One region of the Geobacillus sp. FSL W8-1251 genome, then DNA from elsewhere that is predicted to be linked to it. Evidence: predicted binding sites of a transcription regulator. Region 1 holds the regulator's gene; the other holds the start of a gene.
What was found. The regulator NrdR, encoded in region 1, represses ribonucleotide reductase genes. The targets are predictions, from matches to a motif close to AACACNATATATNGTGTT.
Positions count from the first base shown of each region.

Region 2: the regulator NrdR is predicted to act here: its motif matches at 5,234-5,251, upstream of NSS88_RS13960 (vitamin B12-dependent ribonucleotide reductase).

Region 1 covers NZ_JBBOUF010000001.1:2,356,759-2,364,854, forward strand. Annotated here, with positions in the region: gene mutM (DNA-formamidopyrimidine glycosylase) at 1-208, shown strand, start outside; gene coaE (dephospho-CoA kinase) at 237-842, shown strand; partial or broken gene NSS88_RS16770 (glyceraldehyde 3-phosphate dehydrogenase NAD-binding domain-containing protein) at 959-1,867, shown strand; gene speD (adenosylmethionine decarboxylase) at 2,167-2,541, shown strand; gene NSS88_RS12430 (hypothetical protein) at 2,668-3,066, shown strand; gene nrdR (transcriptional regulator NrdR) at 3,134-3,595, shown strand; gene NSS88_RS12440 (replication initiation and membrane attachment family protein) at 3,701-5,092, shown strand; gene dnaI (primosomal protein DnaI) at 5,104-6,036, shown strand; gene ytxC (putative sporulation protein YtxC) at 6,323-7,198, shown strand; T-box leader at 7,245-7,470, shown strand; gene thrS (threonine--tRNA ligase) at 7,520-8,096, shown strand, end outside.
Region 2 covers NZ_JBBOUF010000001.1:2,650,051-2,658,146, reverse strand. Annotated here, with positions in the region: gene NSS88_RS13990 (patatin-like phospholipase family protein) at 1-666, opposite strand, end outside; gene mntR (transcriptional regulator MntR) at 756-1,181, opposite strand; partial or broken gene NSS88_RS13980 (spore photoproduct lyase family protein) at 1,309-1,566, opposite strand; gene NSS88_RS13975 (hypothetical protein) at 1,651-2,007, shown strand; partial or broken gene NSS88_RS13970 (spore gernimation protein) at 2,052-2,291, opposite strand; gene NSS88_RS13960 (vitamin B12-dependent ribonucleotide reductase) at 2,534-5,107, opposite strand; gene NSS88_RS13955 (lipoate--protein ligase family protein) at 5,361-6,200, opposite strand; gene NSS88_RS13950 (rhodanese-like domain-containing protein) at 6,350-6,724, shown strand; gene NSS88_RS13945 (ROK family transcriptional regulator) at 6,783-7,973, opposite strand.

The sequences.
Region 1 (8,096 bases):
AATGGTAGCGACGATCGGCGAGGCGGTCATGAAAGGGGGAAGCACGGTGCGCACGTATGTGAATACGCAAGGAGAAGCCGGAATGTTCCAGCATCACCTGTTCGTATACGGCCGCAAAGGGGAGCCGTGCAAACGGTGCGGCACCCCGATTGAGAAAATGGTTGTCGCCGGCCGCGGCACGCATTATTGCCCGCGTTGCCAACGCTAGGCAGCAGACAAAAAAGGAGGGGTGCCGAATGGCATTCACGATCGGATTAACCGGTGGAATTGCGAGCGGCAAAAGTACGGTCAGCGCGATGATGCGCGAGCTCGGCCTTCCGGTCATCGATGCGGATGAGGCGGCGCGCGCCGTCGTCCGCCCGGGGGAGGAGGCGTACCGGCAAATCGTCGCTGCATTCGGTCCGGGCATTTTGCGGGCGGACGGCGAAATCGACCGAGCCAAACTCGGGGCGATCGTCTTTAACGACGAACAACAGCGGAAAGTGCTCAACGCCATCGTTCACCCAGCGGTGCGGAAAAAAATGCTGGCTGAAAAAGAAGCGCACATCCGCTCCGGAGCGAAGACCGTCGTCCTAGATATTCCGCTGTTATTTGAAAGCGGGCTGACTCATTGGGTGGATAAAGTGCTTGTTGTGTACGTCGACGATGACGTTCAGCTCCGCCGGCTCATGGCGCGCAACGGTTTCACCGAAGAGGAAGCGCTCGCCCGCATCCGCTCCCAGTGGCCGATGGCGGAAAAAGTGAAACGGGCCGATGCGGTGATTGACAACAACGGGACGATCGAAGAGACACGCCGGCAGTTGCTGGCCATTTTGCATCAATGGGACGCCTTGGGAAAATAGGCGTCTTTTTTGCTGCGTTTTATTGATTTTGCTCTCCGTATTTCACAAAAATATGATATACTATTTATGTGGATTAAAATAAATAGTATAACATATATGAGAAGGGAACAAGGTGAATGAAGGCGAAAGTGGCGATTAACGGATTCGGACGAATTGGACGGATGGTATTCCGGAGAGCCATCAATCCTCCCGACCTTGAAATTGTGGCGGTGAATGCTAGCTATCCGCCGGAAACGTTAGCCCATTTGGTGAAATACGACTCCAACCACGGCAAATTCGACGGCGATGTCGCCGCTTTGGAAGACGGATTGCTTGTCAACGGCAAAAAGGTGGAATTGCTGAACTCGCGCGACCGCAACAATTGCCGTGGAAAGAGCTTGATATTGATATTGTGATTGAAGCGACCGGCAAATTTAACTTCCCTCCGAAAGAAGTCTCCTACTTCTAAACGTGAAGGTGCGCCAGCACCAGTGAAAGTGGGAGATGAATTTCGGTTGGCGTTAGCCAACGAATAGGATAGAATATGGCTAGAACGGACACCTTCGGAACGAAGGGAAGCGTAAAGGGTTCTTGTGTGTGGCTTACCGTTCAGCGAACACACACAAGTCGCTTGAAGCCCCCACCTCTAAGCGAAGTGTAGGTGGTGGGTAGTTCACAAGGAAAGCTTCATGGCATGGCGTTGCGCGTTCCGACGCCGAACGTGTCGCTTGTCGATTTGGTCGTTGACGTCAAGCGGGATGTGACGGTCGAGGAAGTGAACGAAGCTCTTCTCCGCGCAGCCAATGGTCCGCTGAAAGGCATTTTGGATTTCACGATGGAGCCGCTTGTGTCGATCGATTTCAACACGAACCCGCATGAACCCGCATTCGGCGATCATTGACGGTTTGTCGACAATGGTGATTGACGGCCGGAAAGTGAAAGTGCTCGCCTGGTACGACAACGAGTGGGGCTATTCGTGCCGCGTCGTCGACTTGGCCAGCCTTGTCGCCGCCAAAATGAATGAGCGTCTTCATGTGAGCGCTTAAGCAGTTTTTCTTCCAATCTCGCAATCGTGAAAAGATGCGCAAAGCGTCCGATCCGCCCGTGTGGCGGTGTGGGCGCTTTTTCCTTTTGGCATGCGAAAAATTAAAAAAGCCTGTTGCAAAAACCCCCTAAACAAAGTATACTATGTTTCGTGAACTTCTTAACGGCAAAGGTAATGTGACTACTTAAAGGGTTAGGACCTCTTAGGACTAACTTTCCCCCGTGGTAGTTATACATGCCATTTTGCAACCTACAAATCTGTTTTTTATTTGAGAAAATTGGTTAAAAGGGGGACTTTCGCATGGATACGATGGGTCGTCACGTTATCTCGGAACTTTGGGGATGCGACTTTGACAAACTGAACGATATGGACTTTATTGAAAAAACGTTTGTAGACGCCGCATTAAAGTCGGGAGCGGAAATTCGCGAAGTCGCGTTCCATAAATTCGCTCCGCAAGGCGTAAGCGGGGTCGTCATTATTTCCGAATCCCATTTAACGATTCATACGTTTCCGGAACACGGCTATGCCAGCATTGATGTGTATACATGCGGCCATTTAGACCCGACCATCGCCGCGGATTACATCGCCGAAAAGCTTGGCGCGCAAATGCGGGAAACGATTGAGCTGCCGCGCGGCATGCGCCCGATTGAAGTGAAAAAGGCGCACGCGCTGTAATTCCATAACAACGGAAGCAAAAGGAGCGTAAACAGGACGCTCCTTTTTTTACGCTTTCGGCGGGTGCCATGGCGGCCAAAATCATGGTATGATGGTGAAAAAAAGAACGATTAGGGAGACGTGGCTATGAGCATGTGGAAAAAGTTGAAGTATGCGTTGACGAACCATTGCGAAACGCGGGAAAACCATGAGGACGCCGAGCTCCGGAGCCATTACTACAAAGCGGCCCACCGCGCTGTCATCGACGCGGTGAAAGAGCTGCTCGCTTCGCTGCCTGACGCCGAGCTGCTTTCCGTTTCCGAAGAGCGCGGCGAGCTTTGCGCCCAAACGCGGCGCGGCCCCAAGCTGTTTATCGTCGCCACCGTCATTTCCGTCCGCCCGTTTGAAACGGCGGTGGACTTTTCGGTGACGACCGAGACAAAGTTCTTGCCGTTTGATTTTGGCCGCAGCCGGGCGGTCATCCTTGAGTTATACCGGAAGCTTGACGGCCGCCTGCCGTATATCGGTTCTGGCCTCAATAGCTGACTATGGCTTGTCTGCCATCTGCCATTCCGGTATGATAGAAGATAAGAAGAGGAACGGAGTGGATGTTATGCGATGTCCGTCATGCCATCACCAAGGCACGCGCGTGCTTGACTCGCGCCCGGCCGAAGAAGGCCGCTCGATTCGCCGCCGGCGCGAGTGCGAACAATGCCACTATCGATTTACGACGTTTGAGCGGGTCGAGGAACCGCCGCTGATTGTCGTCAAAAAAGAAGGGACGCGCGAGGAGTTCAGCCGGGAAAAAATTTTGCGCGGTTTGATCAAAGCGTGTGAAAAACGGCCGGTGGCGCTTGAGCAATTGGAAAAAGTGACGCAGGAAATCGAGCGCGAGCTGCGCAGCCAAGGCGTATCGGAAGTAAAAAGCGAAACGATCGGCGAAATGGTCATGGAGCGGCTGTCGCGCATCGATGAGGTGGCCTATGTCCGCTTCGCTTCCGTCTATCGGCAGTTTAAAGATATCAACGTATTTATCGAAGAGCTAAAAGAGCTGATTAAAAAAGGACAACGGTAAAAGGGCTCGAGCGGGAATGCGGCAGGCCCTTTTTTCAGCTTATTTTTCGGCCGGGAAGGCGAGAGGTGGATGGAAACGAATATGGCAGAATGGAAGGTCGGAGCGATGCCACACCATTGGAAAGAGTTGTTGGCCGTTGATCGGTATATGGTGCAAAGCCGCACTGCGCTGCACGATGCGGACCGAAAAGTGTTGACTATGCTGTATCAGCCGCTGATCGGCCATCGTGCGCTCGCCTTATATATGACGCTTTGGGGGGAGCTCGAGCTGCTTGGCGGCCGGGAAGCGACCCACCATCGGCTTATGGCGCTCATGCAGTGCGGTCTGCCGGACATTTACAGCGAGCGGCTGAAGCTCGAAGGCATCGGGCTGCTGAATACGTACGTCCACGCCCCCGAGGCGGAAGAGCCGAAGCAGTTTGTGTATGAGCTGCGCCCGCCGCTGGCGCCGGATCAATTTTTCCGCGACGAAATGCTCGGCGTCTTTTTGTACCGGCAAGTCGGCCGTCATATGTTTGCCCAGCTGAATGACTGTTTTGCCTGCCCGGTTGTGGATGAGACAAAGTTCACCCGGGTGACGCGCGCGTTTTCGGACGTATTTTCGTCCGTTCATGCTGAACAAATCGTCGCGGGATTCAATGAAGAGGCCGGGCGCGAGCTCGAGCCGCCGGATGGAAAAGTGCACATGGGGCGGGACGAGGCGTCGTATGCGCTCGATGATGGCGTGTTTGATTTTGAGCTTTTTTTTGCTGGCTTGTCGAAACAGATGGTGCCGCGCCGGGCCGTAACCGCGAAAGTGAAAGAAGCGATCAAAAAGTTGGCATTTTTGTACGGCATCCCGCCGCTGGAAATGCAAAAAATTGTCCTCGGCGTCATCGATCCGGCATACGAGATTGACATTGACGCCCTGCGCCGGGCGGCCCGGGAGTGGTATGAGATCGAGCACGGCGGCGCCGCCCCGCGCCTTGTCGAACGGGTGCAGCCGCTCGCTTACCGGACGATGGAATACATCGAGCCACGCACAAAAGAGGAGGCGTTGATGAAGCAGCTCGAGACGATCTCCCCGCGCCAGCTTCTGAAGGAAATTTCCGGGGGAGCGGAGCCGTCGCTCGCCGATTTGCAATTGATCGAAGATATTATGTTTCAACAGCAGCTTCTTCCGGGCGTCGTCAATGTGCTGATTTATTACGTCATGCTGCGGACGAATATGAAACTATCGAAAAAATATGTCGAGAAAATCGCCAGCCATTGGGCGCGCAAAAAGGTGCGCACCGTCAAAGAGGCGATGGAGCTGGCTAAAGAGGAAGCAAAGACGTACCAAAACTGGGCGAATGAAAAAGAAAAAGGGACGCGGACAGTGCGCAAAGTCGTGCGCACTGAAATCGTCCCCGACTGGCTGAACATGGATTACAGCCAACCGGATGATGACGACTTTGATGTGGAACAGGCGCGCAAAGAGCTCGAGGAACGGCTGAAAAAATACCGTGATGGATCGTAGGTGTAAAGGCGATGGAACGAGTAAATCAACTGTTGCAGCGGCTGTTCGGAAACGAAGGGTTCCGGCGGCGCTATGAACAAATGCGGCGCTATATTTTGACGCATCCGGACGTGCAGCCGTTTTTGCAGGCGCACGAGCAGCAGCTGTCGCGCGATGCGGTGGACCGAAGTTTAATGAAGCTGTACGAATTTATCGAGCAACATGGCCATTGCCGCCAGTGCCCAGGGCTCGAGCAATGCCCAAATATGTTGCCGGGGTATCATCCGAACTTGGTGGTCGCCGGCGGGCGAATTGACGTTGAATACGACCGCTGCCCGAAAAAAGTGCAAGATGATGAACGGAGAAGGCAGGAAGCGCTCATTCAAAGCATGTTCGTGCCGCGGGAAATTTTGCAAGCTTCGCTGTCGGATGTGGATCTTAGCGACGATGGGCGCATTAAAGCCATCCAGTTTGCAGAGAAGTTCGTGACGGAGTACGAGCCGGGGAAAAAAATGAAAGGATTGTACTTGTACGGGTCGTTCGGCGTCGGCAAAACGTATTTGCTCGGGGCGATCGCCAATGAACTGGCGAAACGGAACATTCCGTCGCTCATCGTCTATGTGCCGGAGCTGTTTCGAGAGCTGAAGCATTCATTGCAAGATCAGACGATGAACGAAAAGCTCGATTATGTGAAAAAAGTGCCGGTGCTCATGCTCGATGACCTTGGAGCGGAGGCGATGTCGAGCTGGGTGCGCGACGATGTGCTCGGCCCAATTTTGCAATACCGGATGTTTGAAAATTTGCCGACCTTTTTCACCTCCAACTTTGATATGAAGCAGCTCGCCCACCATTTGACGTATTCGCAGCGCGGCGAGGAAGAAAAAGTGAAAGCCGCCCGCATTATGGAGCGGATCCGCTCACTCGCGCACCCGGTTGAAATTACCGGGCCAAACCGCCGCGAATGATGGATAAGCGGTCAAACGGCGCGCTTACGGCGTCCCCTGACGCAAGGGGGCGCCGTTTTTCTGCGCTGGGGCGGAAAGGATGCATTCTCCGCCAGCCGCCAAGGAGCGGGGCATCTTGGCGAATGAACCCGTTGCGAATGTCTGTGCGCTCCGTCCGCCGCAGCCGCCGAGCGGCGCATCCCTGTAGGCGGGAAACGTTGGACGTTTTGCGCTTTTTTAGTCTAAACAGCTGATTGTCCCCATATATATAAACCAAGTGTTGATCTCGGAGAAGGGGGGACAGCGGGTGATCGAAATCCATTTTGACAAGGCAAGCGAGGCGGAGAAACTGTTTTGGCTGCTGAATGAACGGAAACGGGATGCCTGTCCGCTGTTTCACGCCGCTTACGACGGAAACAAGATCGTGGCGGTTTACATATACGGCGATGAGAAGCACGTGCTCGAGACGTATATCATACCAGCCATGACTGCATTTGTGCAGTCTGTCCTCGAAGACCGGCTGTTGTTGTCGATCATTTCCGGTGTCTTTTATTTTCGCGACCGCGAGGAACAGCAGCAAATTTTGGCGCTCGCCCATTCGTTTTTGGACGGTGAACGGCGCGATTATCAGAAAGGGGCGGAGTTTGCTGCTTCGCGCATGGCGCTGCTGCGCGAGGCGTGCGCTTCGTTTTTTCGCGACGGGCTGTCCTTCTCGTTTTCGTCGTTTGTCACCTTTCGGCTGAAGCCGTACATCGAGCGGCTTGAACATTATGTCGGGCTCGCGATTGACGAGTACAAATTGGAGCAAGAGTATCAAACTTTCGTGCAAATGCTGCGCGAATGCCTGGTTGGCCGGACGCCGCAATGGCCGCGCCTGTATTTGGTGCACGACCCGCCGCACTTCGTGTTTTACGACCGCCACCGCCGCGAGCTGTCGGCGGCGGAAGTGAAACGGCTGATCGACCGCCATCTCGTCGTCAGCCAGCCGATGTATATCGATTCTTCGGTGCTCGCGCCGCTTGTCTCGCTTGCTCCGGCGGAAATTGAGCTGTATACCGACCACCCGGATGACGGCATGGTGCAGACGCTGCAAAACGTGTTTCAAGAGCGGCTTCGCCTCCGCCGCCGCGCTGATTTTTCCCGCTTGTTTGTCGCCAGCGCCGGAAATGGGGAAGAATCTTGATTTTTCTTTTCGGTTCCGCTATAATATCGTACATAAATAACCGCATAGACAAGCGATGACGAGGATATGGGTGCATTTTTACGGTTTCCAGAGAGGGAAGGCGGCGGCTGGAACCTTCCTAACACGAAAAATGCGCTTACCCCCTCAGAGCTGCGGCAGCGAACGGAGCGCCCAGTAGTTGCCGCCGGTGGCTAGCCGTTATTGTTGTTGAGCCATGGCGTTGTGTTGCCATGGGAAGAAGGGTGGAACCACGACGAAAACTCGTCCCTTTTGAGGGAGGAGTTTTTTTCTTTTTTAATTATGACAAAGGAGTGATTGCCGATGCCAGACATGATTCGCATCACGTTCCCGGACGGAGCGCAAAAGGAGTTTGCGAGCGGGACATCGACCGAAGACATCGCCGCGTCGATCAGTCCGGGGCTGAAGAAAAAAGCGATCGCCGGGAAACTGAACGGCCGGTTCGTCGATTTGCGCACGCCGCTTCATGAGGACGGCGAGCTGGTGATTATCACCCAAAATATGCCAGAGGCGCTTGATATTTTGCGCCATAGCACCGCCCATTTAATGGCGCAGGCGATCAAACGGCTGTATCGCAACGTCAAGCTCGGCGTCGGACCCGTTATTGAAAACGGCTTCTACTATGATATCGATATGGAGCATAAGCTGACGTCGGACGATTTGCCGAAAATTGAGGCGGAAATGCGCAACATTGTCAAAGAAAACTTGGATATCGTCCGCAAAGAAGTGAGCCGTGAAGAAGCTATCCGGCTGTATGAAGAAATCGGCGATGAGTTGAAGCTCGAGTTGATCGCTGATATTCCGGAAGGCGAGACGATTTCCATTTACGAGCAAGGCGAGTTTTTCGACCTTTGCCGCGGCGTGCACGTGCCGTCGACCG
Region 2 (8,096 bases), 290 kb from region 1:
GCGCCGTTTCGGCCGCTGGCCGGGCTTGGCGCTCAATTGAACGCCGAGCACCGGCCGTTTTTTCGTTTCTTTTTCTTCATCAAAGAGAAACAGCGGAAAGTTGCTGAGCACCCCGCCGTCAACGATGAGGGAGGTGCCGTCCCGTCCGTGAAGGCGGACCGGCTCGAAAAAGTACGGAATGCTCGTGCTCATCCGCACCGCCTTGGCGATCGAAAACGAGCCGGGGTCAATGCCGTATATCGCCAAATCATCCGGCAGCACGACGATGCGCCCGTTCGTCACATCGGAGGCAACGATATACAAACTGTCAGCTGGTACATCCCGAAACATACGCACTCCGCGGGCAGCGAGCGCCGATTCGATCCACTGTTCAAACACGTTTCCCTTATAAACTCCTAAATGCCAATATAGACGCACCCACTTCCAAACAGAAAACGGAACCCACGACGCCCGTTCATCCAAAAACTGCTCCAGCCTAAGCTCCTCGAACAACTGCGTCATCTCACGGGCGGTGTATCCAGCCGCCAGTAGCGCAGCAAGCAGCGCCCCGGCGCTCGTCCCGGCAAGCCGCTTCCAGCGCAGCCCTTTTTCTTCAATGGCCTCATACGCCCCCAGCAACGCAAACCCTTTCACTCCGCCGCCGGAAAAGACGAGATCAATGTCCATCGCCGCCTCCCCTTTCTCGCTGTTTATATATATATGTAAGAGAAAGAAAAGGCGTTTAGTACGAAAAACAAAAAAGAGCAAGCAGTCGCTTACTCCCCTTGCTCATTGCGCTTTTGCACGTCGCGCAGCGCCTCAAGACGGCGTTCGTCCTCTTGAAAATATTGCACCAAATCGCCAATCCGGTCGATGGCGTTCCAACTCAAATGGTGTTCAATCCCTTCCACATCGCGGTAAATGTTTTCTTCGTTGACGCCAATGAGGCGAAGAAACTGCTCAAGCAGCTCATGGCGGTACACAAGCCGTTGGCCGATTTTTTTTCCTTTCGGCGTCAAGACAAGGCCGCGGTACTTTTCATACACCAAATATTCATCTTTATCGAGCTTTTGCACCATTTTCGTCACTGAAGAAGGGTGAACGGACAACGCTTCCGCGATGTCCGAAACGCGGGCATAGCCTTTTTCTTCAATCAACAAGTAAATTTGTTCAATATAATCTTCCATGCTCGGTGTCGGCAACGTTTGTCCCCTCCTGCAACGTTTGCCTGCCGCCAGCAAATCCCCCGGCCTATACCGTCACTCCGATGCGTCGGCCCTTTTGGCAGACAAAAAGAGCAATCATTTCTATTGTACCATAAAAGGGGCATTACGTAAAATACTGCACCTCAGCCGCCGGGAAAAAGCGGGCAATGTACGAACGCATCGTTTCCTCCAGCTCCTGCGCCTCCTCGTCACGATACACGTATTTGCCGATGCCGTACCGCCCCCACTTATACTTGCGCTTCGATTCGTCCAAATCGAGCTTGGTTTTCGGGTAACGCTGCTCGATGACCCGCTTGGCCGGCTTGGTAAACCGATGCTGGATGAGCTCAAACGTCAAACTAGATAAATCCACTCCTTTCAAAACATTCGTACTCCTTTGCGATTTGCCATGACAGCTCATAAACGCAATGATACAATAAAACTAAGCTGAAAGGGGGGATGCAGAATGTCTCACGAGCTTGTCGAATTGCTTCGCTCAGTGCTGAAAGAGGAGTTGCAGCCGATTCATGAACGCCTCGACCGACTAGAAGCCGGACAACAGCGCCTCGAAGAACGGCAACAACGCCTCGAAGAACGACAACAGCGCCTCGAGGAAAAGTTGGACCATTTCATCATCGAAACGCGCAGCCATTTCAAAAAAATCGAGGACGAGCTGGCTGAGCATCGGCGTATGTTCGAGATACTGTCACATGATTGGCGCAACGCGAACATTGCGATTGAATATTTAAATCATAAGATCGGCCAGCACGATCTGGAAATGTATCAACTCAAAAAGCGGCTCGAACTCCAAGAAACAAAATAAAAGAGCATGCCCGATGACCGGCGCATACGCTCTAACTGCTTAGCTTACCCACGCTTGCGAATGCGGAAATTGTCTTCCAACAGCACCCAGTTTTCCGGATACGGATACCCGAGCACCCAGTAGCTGATTCCGCGCAATCCGTATTCTTTCACCAATTCAAATTTCGCCAACGCGCTGCGGGCGTCTTCAAACCATACTTCGTGCTGGCGGCCTTGCTCGTCCGTGTACCGGTAAAACGGCGAGGCGGCCGCCGCATCGTATTGGATGGACGCCCCGTAGCGAATGGGGCTAGCCGGTTCGGGTCGCTCAGTTCATTGGCGGCGACAATCCGCTCGAGTGGAACGCCGTAACGCTGAGCCAACTGCCAAAGCGTCTCCCCGCGTTTTACGACATGAACAATCATGACGCTCCCCCTTTCGTTCCCTCCTTTTACCACTACATCTTGGCTTTTGCCTTTTATGTAAAAAAACGCCGGTTCCTCTACGGAAACCAGCGTTTCATCCATCCAAACCCATCCGTATCACCATTACAGGCCGCACTTCAGCTGGGCGCCGCAGTTCGTGCACGTGTTGCAGCCGCCGATCTCTTCGACCGTTCCTTCGCGGCAAATCGGGCAAATGTTGCCGATTTCGGAGCCGATCGTCACATCGGTGGCGCGCACATCTTGAATCGTATCGACAAGCACGACGGCGCGTTTCGTTTCTTTTTCCTCTTGTTCTTCTGGAAGCAGTTCTAGCTGTTCTTCGATCCGGTTTTCTTCCGCTTTCAACGTTAACACTTGCTCATCGCGGCTGCCGTCGACGTAGACGGTGCCGCCTTTCGCGCCGCCGCGCCATAAACGCTCGTACACTTTTTGCACTTGCTCGACGGTGTAGCCTCTCGGCGCGTTGACCGTTTTCGACAAGCTCGAGTCGACCCAGCGCTGAATGATGCATTGCACATCGGCGTGCGCTTCCGGCGGCAAGTCCATCGCCGTCACAAACCAAGGCGGCAAATGGTTCGGGTCGGCTTCCGGATGTTTGTCCAAATATTCTTGGACAATGTCCGCTTTCACTTCGATAAATTTGCCCAAGCGCCCGCTCCGGTAGTACGAGAACGAGAAGTACGGCTCCAGCCCGGTTGAGACGCCAACCATCGTTCCCGTCGATCCTGTCGGCGCCACCGTCAGCAAGTGTGAGTTGCGGATGCCGTATTTCAAAATATCTTGGCGAATGTCATCCGGCATCCGTTTCATGTAACCGGTGTTGATGAACGCTTCGCGCAACTTTTGCGTTTCTTCTTCCGTTTCGCCGACCAAAAACGGGAAGCTGCCTTTTTCTTTCGCCAGCTCGATCGAGGCCCGGTAAGCGGTCGTGGCGATCGTGCGGAACAGTTCGTCCACAAGTTGATTTCCTTCCTCGGAGCCGTACGCTTTTTCGCAGTAAATGAGCAAGTCGGCAAGCCCCATGACGCCAAGGCCGATGCGGCGCTCGCCGAGCGCCTGTTTTTTGTTTTCCTCAAGGAAGTATGGCGTAGCATCAATGACGTTGTCTTGCATCCGCACCCCGATTTCAACCGTACGCTTCAGTTTTTCATAGTCCACGACTTTCCGCTCTTTGTCCACCATGTTCGCCAAGTTAATGGCGGCCAAGTTGCAGACCGAATATGGCGCAAGGGGCTGTTCCCCGCACGGATTGGTCGCCACGACTTTTTGTCCGTACGCGCGAGCGTTCGTCATTTCATTGGCATTGTCGATGAAGAAAATGCCCGGCTCGGCTGAATACGTCGCACAAATGTTGATCAACTTCCAAAGCTCGCGGGCGCGGATTTTCCGGTAGACGCGGACGCGGTAGCCCATTTGTTCCCATTCGCGCACATCGCCGACTTCATGCCATTTTTCATTGTAAATGCGCATTTCTTCTTCAGAATACGTTTCTACGTCCGGGAAGCGCAACGCGTATTCTTCGTCCTTTTCGACCGCTTCCATGAATTCTTTCGTCAAGCAGACGGAAATGTTCGCACCGGTCAAAAAGTCCGGGTTGTGCACCGTGTATGTACCGCCGGTGCGCAGTTTTTCTTCGGCATCTTTGATAATTTCCTCTGTGAAGCCGCCGTAGTCAGGCGCGTTTTTGTACCGGACGATCGCTTCGTACATCGTCCGCTCCCGCTCGGTGAGCGGCGTGAATTTCAGTTTGTCGCGCGCTGCTTTTTTGATGCCCTCGTCTTCCATATTTTCAAGCAGGTAGCGCAAAATGCGCGGGTTTTGCATTTTCGAGACGATGAATTCGATAATGTCCGGGTGCCAGTCGGCCAGCATAATCATTTGGGCGCCGCGGCGGGAGCCACCTTGCTCGACAAGGTGGGTCAGCTTCGCAATGTCGTCAAGCCATGAGACCGACCCGGACGATTTGCCGTTCACCCCGCGCGCAAGCGTATGGCGCGGCCGCAATGTCGAGCCGTTCGTCCCAACGCCGCCGCCGCGGCTCATAATTTCCATCACCTGCTTCCGATGTTCGGAAATGCCTTCGCGCGAATCTTTCACAAACGGCATCACATAGCAGTTGAAATACGTCACTTCCTTGCCTGAACCCGCCCCGTACAACACGCGGCCGGCCGGAACAAAATTCAAGCTGGCGAGCTCTTGATAAAACTTTTCGAACCACTCTTTCCGCTTTTCTTCGGTCTTTTCCACCGCCGCCAGCCCGGTCGCATTGCGCTTGGCGATTTGCTCATAGAAAATCTCGAGCGGCTTGTCGATAATGTCGAGCGATCGAAGGACAATGCCGGTTTCCGCCTCCTCGCCTTCGAGCACGTGCCGGTATTCGTCTTCAATCAACACGCGCGCTTTTTTCGCCTCCCAGTCAATATCGACGATAAAACCGAGACCGCGGGCTGGGAATTTCGGGTCCTCCTTGATCGTCAACACAACGAAATCGCCCGGTGTGAGCGTCAGCTTTTCCGTATCCTTAAACGAATAACGGTCCAACATGACCAAACGGGATACGCCTTTATGGGTGATGTGCATATCCGGCGTAATCGGATGCACTTGCGGAAATAGGCGGATATCCTCGTTCAGCTTGTCAATATTGATTTTCATTTTTTCGGACGACGCCACCGTCATTCTCCTATCTCTCCTCTTTTATATAATTATATAATCTCTCATGTTTTTGCCAATGTTGCCCTGTCTTCTCTACCTTACCATATCAAACAGAAAAAAACAATATATAGTATGATTTTTTACGAAAATCATACTATATATTGTGATTTAGAACAGATCATTTCGTTTTTGTCAAGCAAAAAAAGACAAAAAACGGCGAAAAACGGACCAGCCATGCCGTTTTTGCCAAAACAGGAGCGATGTTCCATATTGCCGCCTAACGCTTAAAGTTCCATTCATCGCTTTCGTATTTCGTCCGCGCCAGCTCTTCGACGTACGCCAACTCTTCGGCGGTGAGCGTGTACGGTTCCAATACGATGTTCAATCCTTTTTCAAATCCTTTGTAAAACGCTTCTTTCGCTTCCTCGATCGTCACCGTGCGGCTCGTCAACTCATTGATCGCGACGGCTTTCTTTTTAAAATCGCGCTGCAGACGCTCTTTCACCCGCTCGTTTGGATATTTAAACAAGCTGAACAGCAAGTCTTCGTCCAAATCGAGCAAAATCGAACCATGCTGCAAAATGACGCCTTTTTGCCGCGTTTGCGCGCTGCCGGCGATTTTCCGCCCCTCAACGACAAGTTCGTACCACGACGGTGCGTCAAAGCAAACAGCCGAGCGCGGGCTGCGCAAATCCGCTTTTTCTTCTTCTGTTTTCGGCACGGCGAAATACGCGTCAAGCCCAAGGAAGCGAAATCCTTCCAAAATGCCCTGGGAGATGACGCGATACGCTTCCGTCACCGTCTGCGGCATCGCGGGATGCGATTCGGAGACGATGACGCTGTATGTCAACTCTTTGTCATGAAGAACGCCGCGCCCGCCAGTCGGGCGGCGGACAAAGCCGAGGCCGTTCCGTTTCACCGCGTCTAAATCAATTTCTTTCTCCACTTTTTGAAAATAGCCGATCGACAACGTCGGCGGATTCCAGCCGTAAAAGCGGACCGTCGGCGGAATTTTTCCTTCGCTGTGCCACTCTAAGAGCGCCTCATCAAGCGCCATATTAAACGACGGCGAGCCCTCGCCGGAGTCAATAAAGCGCCATACTTCCTTTTTAGCCATCGTTCCACCTTCTTTTCAGAATCACCTTTACTAGTTTAGCAAACAACGCCGGCCAAGGGAAGAAAAATGTCATCGCGAAAACACTTTGCTTCCGAGCGGCAACTCTATATAATAGGAAATAGCGGACAAAGCGAAAGGAGGCATGACGGGTGGAAGCATTGCTCATTATTCTCGGGGCGGTCATCGTGTATTCCGTCATTACGTACTTCTGGCAGAAGAGAATTGTCAAAGCATTGACAGAAGAAGAGTTCCGCGCCGGCTACCGGAAGGCGCAATTGATCGATGTCCGTGAACCGGATGAGTTTGCGGCTGGACATATTTTAGGGGCGCGCAACATCCCGCTGACCCAACTGCGCATGCGCATGAAAGAATTGCGCAAAGACCAGCCGATTTATTTATATTGCCAAAACGGGCTGCGCAGCGGGCGGGCCGCACAAATGCTTTACCGGAAAGGGTATCGCGATTTGTACCATTTAAAAGGCGGATTTAAAACGTGGACCGGGAAAGTGAAGAAAAAAGCGTAGCGATCGGCAAAAAGAGGCGCGCTGCCGGACTAGGCAGGCGCCTTTGCTGTTGCGGCCGTCAAGGAGCCGTCTCAAATTCCGGCGGCAGGACGACCGCCTCAAGCACCGAAGCAGCCGCGCCGATGGCGCAGCTTTTCTCTTTCAGCTTGGAGGAGATGATAGACGGCTCGCTTTCTTTTTTGACGAGAATGCGCTCCCTCACCTCTTTGCGCGCTGCATCAAGCACGAAATCACCGGCCTGAGCAAGCGGGCCGCCGATAATGATCGCCTCCGGATTGTACGCGTAGATCACCTGCAACAGTCCGATGCCGAGATAACGCCCCGTTTCCTCCAAAATGCCGGCCAACGGTTCATCGCTTTCCGCCGCCAGCGCCATCGCGGCGATGGAAAAGCGGTCGTCCAGCCACTCCGAACGGCCTTCTTCGGCCAAACGGCGTTCAATATATTTTTGTGAAGCGTACATTTCCCAGCAGCCGGTATTGCCGCAAGTACAGCGGACGCCGTTGACATCGATCGTATGATGGCCGATCTCGCCCGCTAGCCCGTTCACCCCGCGATACAGCTGATGATGAAGGACGACGCCGGCGCCAATGCCGATGCCGGCGCTAATATACACAAAATGGGCAAACTCCTTGCCGGCGCCGAACCATTTTTCGCCAAGCGCCGCCAGTTTCGCCTCGTTTTCGACGATGACCGGATATTGCGGCCATCGCTTTTGCAAGGCCGATGCCAACGCCACATCGCCCCAACGCAAGTTCGGCGCAAAAATCACCGTCCCGCTTTCCGTATGGACAACGCCCGGCACCCCGATGCCGATTCCCATTACGCCGTACGGCGTCGTCGGCGCCCGGCGGACCGCGGCTTCAACCAATTCGGCCATCTCGCCGACAATCGCCTCCTGCCCTTCGGACGGGCGGAACGAACGCCGCTGCTCCCATATGATTTCAGCATTTAAGTTCGTCACCACGGCGTACAAATAGTTAACGCCGAGCTCGACGCCGACAAGCGAACCGGCGTCGGCATTAAAGCGGAGCATGAGCGGCCGGCGTCCGCCTGTGGAGACGCCGATGCCGCTTTCATGGACAAAATGCTCGGCGATCAGCTCATCGACGAGCGCTGAAACCGTCGCTTTATTCAGTCCGGTCGTTTTCGCAATATCGGCGCGTGAAATCGGGTGTTGGTCGCGGATCAATTTCAGGACGAGCTGTTTATTTATTTTTTTGACAAGAGTGATGTTCCCTGTCCTCACGTTTTCGGTCATCCTTTTCGTCATGACTTTTAGTATGCACCGCGAATGATGGATCAGCCATTGCTATTAGTTTATATAATAAACTAACTCGACTTTTCTGTCAATGCCGCCATAGCAATGCAG